2 linked regions of the Martelella mediterranea DSM 17316 genome follow. The protein of the gene in region 1 binds, or shares a complex with, the protein of each later gene. Links are inferred from orthologs where the notes say so. Each region holds a gene or a part of one and is shown on either strand. Other genes may lie near its edges. The genes, in order: dnaG and Mame_RS13340.

What was found.
Region 2: the proteins of dnaG (region 1) and Mame_RS13340 are in contact, whole or in part, in a crystal structure (PDB 2R6A), measured with the Geobacillus stearothermophilus proteins. The link is inferred for Martelella mediterranea DSM 17316 from one-to-one orthologs. Residues at the interface, in WP_049624496.1 of Geobacillus stearothermophilus: Lys456, Leu457, Leu458, Pro459, Ala460, Asn463, Ala464, Leu467, Leu535, Leu536, Ile537, Ala538, Gln544, Glu545, Asp548, Tyr549, His552; in WP_033016901.1 of Geobacillus stearothermophilus: Ser13, Glu15, Ala16, Gln18, Glu91, Leu92, Asp94, Ala95, Val96, Pro97, Thr98, Ala99, Ala100, Asn101, Tyr104, Tyr105, Ile108.

The regions. Positions count from the first base shown.
Region 1 is NZ_CP020330.1:3,695,580-3,698,855, reverse strand. The notes cover bases 317-3,276. They hold dnaG (DNA primase), read left to right. Parts: upstream 317-783; coding sequence 784-2,769; downstream 2,770-3,276. Other genes in these bases: rpoD (RNA polymerase sigma factor RpoD), read left to right, coding at 3,184-3,276; Mame_RS17185 (GatB/YqeY domain-containing protein), read left to right, coding at 317-662. Also shown: more of Mame_RS17185, read left to right, coding at 210-316. UniProt on the Escherichia coli protein: RNA polymerase that catalyzes the synthesis of short RNA molecules used as primers for DNA polymerase during DNA replication.
Region 2 is NZ_CP020330.1:2,855,961-2,859,176, reverse strand. The notes cover bases 241-3,140. They hold Mame_RS13340 (replicative DNA helicase), read left to right. Parts: upstream 241-899; coding sequence 900-2,381; downstream 2,382-3,140. Other genes in these bases: alr (alanine racemase), read left to right, coding at 2,444-3,140; Mame_RS13345 (IS110 family RNA-guided transposase), read left to right, coding at 241-654. Outside these bases: more of Mame_RS13345, read left to right, coding at 1-240; more of alr, read left to right, coding at 3,141-3,216. UniProt on the Escherichia coli protein: The main replicative DNA helicase, it participates in initiation and elongation during chromosome replication. Travels ahead of the DNA replisome, separating dsDNA into templates for DNA synthesis.

The sequences.
Region 1 (3,276 bases):
GTAGGCCACTTTTTGATGCGGTTGCGGGAAAATAGAGAAACCGCGCTTGCGGGTCAATTGCTCTTAAGGCAGACTTGTGGCATCTGCTCAAAATAAATGACGCGCCCGAAGATTTGATTTGATCGCAGCCCCGGTATTCGGTAAACGCCGCCGCCATTCGGCATGTGTCGATGCGGTACCTTGAAGATGGCGTTGCCAGGAGTGAATGAATGTTGCGCGATAAACTCGCACTTGCACAAAAAGACGCTTCGAAAGAGGAAGATCCGGTACGCTTCTGCACATTGAGACTGGTTCACGCGGCCATCAAGGACCGCGACCTGGCTCATCGTGCCAACGGCAAGGACCCCGTCAGCGATGACGATATCGCCGGGATTCTGTTCCAGATGCTGAAACAGCGCAAGGAATCCTCCCGCCTCTACGAAGAGAAGGGCCGGCCCGACCTCGCTGCACAGGAACGTCAGGAAATGGCGGTGATTCGCGAATTCCTGCCCGCCCAGTTGCCCGAGGACAAGATCCGCGAAGTCTGCGCCTCCGTGGTCGAGGAGACCGGCGCGCAGGGTCTGCGCGACATGGGCAGGTGCATCGAAACGCTGAAGGACCGCTATTCCGGTCAGATGGACTTCTCCAAGGCCTCCGGCGTGGTCAAGGACATGCTGAAATAGCATTCCGTTGCCGGACCGCTGTGGATATCAGCAGTGGATATGGGGGATAACCCGCCCCGCGCCCGCTAAACCGTTGCGGGGCCTGTAGGCTGTCAGGCCTGCCGGCACACCCGAGGACCTCATGCGTTTTCCGCCATCCTTTCTTGATGAAATCCGCGACCGCGTGCCGATCTCGGCGCTGATCGGCCAGCGGGTCACGTGGGATCGCAAGAAGACCAATGTCGGGCGCGGCGACTACTGGGCCTGCTGCCCGTTTCACGGCGAAAAATCCCCGAGCTTTCACTGCGAGGACCGCAAGGGCCGCTACCACTGTTTCGGCTGCGGGGTTTCCGGCGATCATTTCCGTTTCCTCACCGATCTCGATGGCATGAGCTTTCCCGAAGCCGTGCAGCGCGTCGCCGATATGGCGGGCGTTGCGATGCCGGAACGCGACCCGCAGGCCGAGCGGCGCGAGGAAAAGCGCCGCACCCTGGTCGACGTCATGGAGCTTGCCGCAAGCTTCTTTCAGGATCAGCTTCAGACCGGGGCAGGGGCAAAGGCGCGGGCTTACCTGCGCGAACGCGGCCTTTCGGCGCGCACGATCGACACGTTCCGGCTCGGCTACGCGCCGGAAAGCCGCAATGCGCTGAAGGAATTTCTGGCCTCGAAGGGCGTCGAGAAGCAGGAGATCGAGGCCTGCGGGCTGGTGGTCCACGGGCCGGATATCGCCGTTTCCTATGACCGTTTCCGCGACCGGATCATGTTTCCGATCCTGTCATCGCGCGAGCAGGTGATCGCCTTTGGCGGCCGGGCGATGCGCCCGGATGCGCCGGCGAAATATCTCAATTCCAACGAAACAGAGCTGTTTCACAAGGGCAATGTTCTGTTCAATTTCGCCCGCGCCCGCCGCGCGCTTTCCGGCGCGGAGGGGGCAAAGACGATCATCGCCGTTGAAGGCTATATGGATGTGATCGCGCTCCATCAGGCCGGTATCGAAAACGCCGTCGCGCCTCTCGGCACGGCCTTGACCGAAAACCAGTTGCAACTGATCTGGCGGATGACCAGCGAGCCGGTGCTGTGCTTTGACGGCGATGGCGCCGGCATCCGCGCCGCGGAGCGCGCCGCCGGCCTGGCGCTGCCGATGCTCAAACCTGGCCATTCGCTGAAATTCGCGCTGCTTCCCGGCGGCAAGGACCCCGACGATCTGGTGCGCGAGGGCGGACGCCAGGCGTTTGACGCCGTGATCGCCCAGGCCCGTCCGCTGGCCGACACCGTGTTCGAGCGCGAGGCAGGCAGCCCGGAGGCCGGCGAGACGCCGGAGCGGCGGGCGGCGATCGAGGCGCGGGTCAACGCGCTGGTGGCGACGATTGCGGACGAAAGCGTGCGCCGACATTACCAGCAAGATTTCCGCAACCGGCTTTATCAGCGGTTTCGGGGCCCGTCGCGCGGCGGCGGGAATTTTGCCGGCGGCAGGGGCAGTTTTTCCGGGTCCACCAAGGGGGGCGGGCGGTTCAACGCGCCGCGCGGCAACGGCCTTCTCTCGGCGTCCGAACGCCTGTCGCGCTCGCCGCTTGCGAGCCTGCGCCCGGTTACCAGCAATCTCACCTTTCGCGAATGCCAGCTCGTGTTCTGCCTGATCTCGCATCCCGAACTGGTGCGCGAGGATTTCGACAGCGTGTCGACGCTTTCCTTCGAGGCAGCGGAGATGCGCGCGTTCTGGCCGGCCTTTCTGGCCGAAGCCTCGCGCCCCGACATGGGGCGGGAAAAGCTGCGGCAGCGGCTGGAGGAGGCGGGTTTTGCCGGCCTTGTCGATCAGATCGCCGCCCATGTCGGCCGCAATGTCCACTGGATCGCCGGGCCCGACGCCGCGCTTGAGGATGTCCGCGAGGTCTACCATCAGGCGCTGGCGCTGCATAACCGCGCCCGCTCGCTGGCCCGCCACAAGAGCGAGCTGGAACGCGAGATCGCGGAGGCGACGGAGGAGGGCAATGCGGATCTGCTGGCCGAACTGATGCCGGCGCTGGTTTCGGTTCAGAACGAAATTGCCCGCATCGACAACCAGGAGGCCGAGATCGACGGTTTCGGCCTGATGTCGGGACGCGGCGGAAAGTCCGGAGCGGGCGGATAAGGGGTCTTCAAGCGGCAATTTCGGGATGCGTCCGAACCGATTCCTTTCAGCCGCCACTTGTATTTGCGGCGAAGCAATCTAAATTAACGTTTCTAGGGCCGACAGAGAAGCTGCATCGGTTCCTGTCATCGTCAGAAGCGTTTCACCGGCGGATTTTCGATATGAAATCGCGCAAATACACAATTGACGCTTGACGGATGGCGAAAATCTGGGAATCACCAGTTCGGATGGCAGTGAGCAGCACATTTTCATGATCTGGACAGCATTCACCGGGGGTAGCGAAAACCGCCGCGTTGAAGACTGTCCTGTTCATGTGTGGTTTTTTAAATCCGGCAGACCTCGCAAAAGAGGTCCTTAATCATTTGCCGGTATGCCGCTTGGCAACAGCGACAAAGCGTCAGGGAAACAATATTTATGGCTACGAAAGTCAAGGAAAACGAAGAAGCCGAAACCGAACGCGAAGGCGGTACCGACGGCCCTCTCCTGGACCTTTCCGATGACGCCGTC
Region 2 (3,216 bases), 840 kb from region 1 along the record:
AGCGATGCGATCGATGCCCGGGAAATGGTCGCCTATGGCATGGAACGCTGGGCAAGCCTGTCCCTGTGGCAGGCTGAAAACCCTGAAGAGGCAAGGCTCAAGGCCCTTGTGCGCCGCCGCGCCGATCTGGTCGCCATCAGGGTCGCCGAGCAAAACCGCGCCATGGCGCCGGGCGGACGTGAACTTGCCGTCACCTTCAAGGCCATGCTCGCTGCCATCAATCGCCAGATCGCGCTGCTCGACAAGGAAATCCGCATGCTCATGCGCAGCGAAGCCTTTGCAGCCAGGGCCAGCATCGCAATGGCGATGACCGGCATCGCGGAGACAACCGCCGCCGCCCTGATCGCCACAATGCCCGAACTCGGGACGCTGGATCGAAAGAAGGCGGCGGCGCTGGCCGGCCTGGCGCCGCACCCAAACGAGAGCGGCAACAAGATCGGTTACCGGAGAATGCGCGGCGGCAGACCCGTCATGCGCACCATCCTGTTCATGCCGGCCATGCAGGCCGCCCGCGGAAGGGGCGAGTTCGCCGCCTTCTACAAGCGCCTTGTCGAAGCCGGCAAAAAGCCAATCGTCGCGATCGCAGCAGTCATGCGAAAAATCGTCGTGACCCTCAATGCAAGGTTCACAGAGAAAGTCATCCAACAGAGTTGATGACACGCTGATGGGCCGTCCAGTGAGAATACCGACCCGGTCTTGCGAAAGGCCGGGTTTTTCGTTTTCCGGCCTGCGGGTGTATCATTTTCATCGAGTGTCGGCGACGAATCATGTCAAGGCTGCGGCGCTGAAAGACGACGTTTATTTTCATGACCTGTGAATTGGTGTTGAGAACCACGTCGGGCCTTCAACTCCGCCTTCATTCGTCTATGCTTGGGTCACCCAACCTCCGGAAAGTCACCATGAACGATCTTGCGCCATCCTTCCAAGCCGCCGCACCGCAACGCGAAGCGCCGAACAATCTGGAAGTCGAGCAGGCGCTTCTGGGCGCGATCCTGGTCAACAACTCGGCCTTCTACCGGGTTTCGGACTTTCTGAAGCCCGAGCATTTCTACGAGCCGCTCCACCGCAAGATCTACGAGCTTGCCGGCGATACGATCCGCATGGACAAGATCGCCAACACGATCACGCTCAAGACCCACCTGCCCGCCAACGTCAAGGTCGGCGACCTGACGGTGGCGCAGTATCTGGCGCGCCTTGCGGCGGAAGCCGTGACCATCATCAATGCCGAGGATTACGGCCGCACGATCTACGATCTGGCGATCCGCCGCCAGTTGATCGAGATCGGCGAGGACGTAGTCAACACCGCCTATGACGCGCCGATCGACATGCCGCCGTCCGAACAGATCGAGGAGACCGAGCGCAAGCTGTTCGCGCTCGCCGAAACCGGCCGCTACGAGGGCGGGTTCCAGACCTTCGAGAACGCCGTATCGATCGCGATCGACATGGCCGGCAAGGCGTTCGAGAGCGACGGCCACCTCTCCGGCATCTCCACCGGGCTCGCCACGCTGGACGCCAAGATGGGCGGGCTGCAGCGCTCCGACCTGATCATCCTTGCCGGTCGTCCCGGCATGGGCAAGACCTCGCTTGCCACCAATATCGCCTGGAACGTCGCCTCGTCCTATGAGCCCGAAGTGCTGCCCGACGGCACGATCGAGGCCAAGCAGGGCGGCGTCGTCGCCTTCTACTCGCTGGAAATGTCCGGCGAGCAGCTCGCCACCCGTATCATTTCCGAGCAGACCGAGGTGTCCTCCTCCAAGATCCGTCGCGGCGACATCACCGAGGCGGATTTCGACAAGCTGGTGGCCTGCTCGCAGACCATGCAGAAAGTGCCGCTCTATATCGACCAGACCGGCGGCATCTCGATCGCGCAGCTTTCCGCGCGCGCAAGGCGGCTGAAGCGTCAGCGCGGGCTCGACGTGCTGGTGGTCGACTATGTGCAGCTCATGACCGGCTCGAAAAAATCCGGCGAGAACCGCGTGCAGGAGGTGACCGAAATCACCACCGGGCTGAAGGCGCTCGCCAAGGAACTGAACGTGCCGATCATCGCGCTCTCCCAGCTTTCCCGACAGGTGGAAAACCGCGAGGACAAGCGCCCGCAGCTTTCCGACCTTCGCGAATCGGGCTCGATCGAGCAAGACGCCGACGTGGTGCTGTTCGTCTACCGCGAGGAATACTACGTCCAGAATCTCGAGCCGCGCGATCCTGATGACCCTGCTTATGACGAGTGGAAGATGAAGCTCGACAAGGTCAAGGGCACCGCCGACGTGATCATCGCCAAGCAGCGTCACGGACCGACCGGCACGGCCAACCTCGCCTTCCAGGCGGCCTATACCCGCTTTGCCGATCTGGCGGATCCATCCTATTCAAGTTTTGACGAATAATTCTGTGTCAGACGCGATAAACGCGCTATACATGCCGTAACAACGCAACGAACGGCAGTTTCATGACTGAATATTCGAATGAATTCATGGAGACCGAAATCGGTTTCGATGCCGCCCCTGCCCGGCTGACGGTCGACCTTTCGGCAATCGTCAGCAACTGGCGGACCATGCGCGCACTCTCGGGCACGGCCCGCACCGGCGCAGTCGTAAAGGCGGATGGCTACGGGCTCGGCATCGAGGATGTCGGCGAGGCGCTTTATGAGGCGGGCGCGGCGGATTTCTTCGTCGCTGTTCCCGAAGAGGGCGCGACCCTGCGCCGGTTCGCGCCAGACGCCCGCATCTTCGTGCTCTCCGGCATGTGGCCGGGCACCGAGGCGATGTTTTTCGGAAACGGCCTCGTGCCGGTGCTGGCGAGCGAGGAACAGCTCGCCTTCTTCTTCGCCGCGATCGCCGATTATGGCGACTATCCTTGCGCGCTGCAGGTCGACACCGGCTTCAACCGGCTCGGCCTTTCCCATGACGAGGCGCTGCGGCTGGCCGCCGATGACGCCAGGCCGGCAAGTTTTTCGCCGGTTCTGGTGCTCTCCCACCTCGCCTGCGGCGATGATGCGGCAGCGCCGATGAACCGCGAGCAACTGGCGCGCTTCCGCGATGTCGCAAACGCCTTCGAAGGGGTCGAGGCCAGCCTTTCCGCCTCCGCCGGCATCCTGCTCGGCGCCGACTATCATTTCGAGCTGACCCGGCCGGGCATCGCGCTATACGGCGGCGATTCGGCGCCGGGCGCATCGAAAAAGTTGCAACCGGCCGCCACCGCCGAGGCCCGAATCATCCAGAC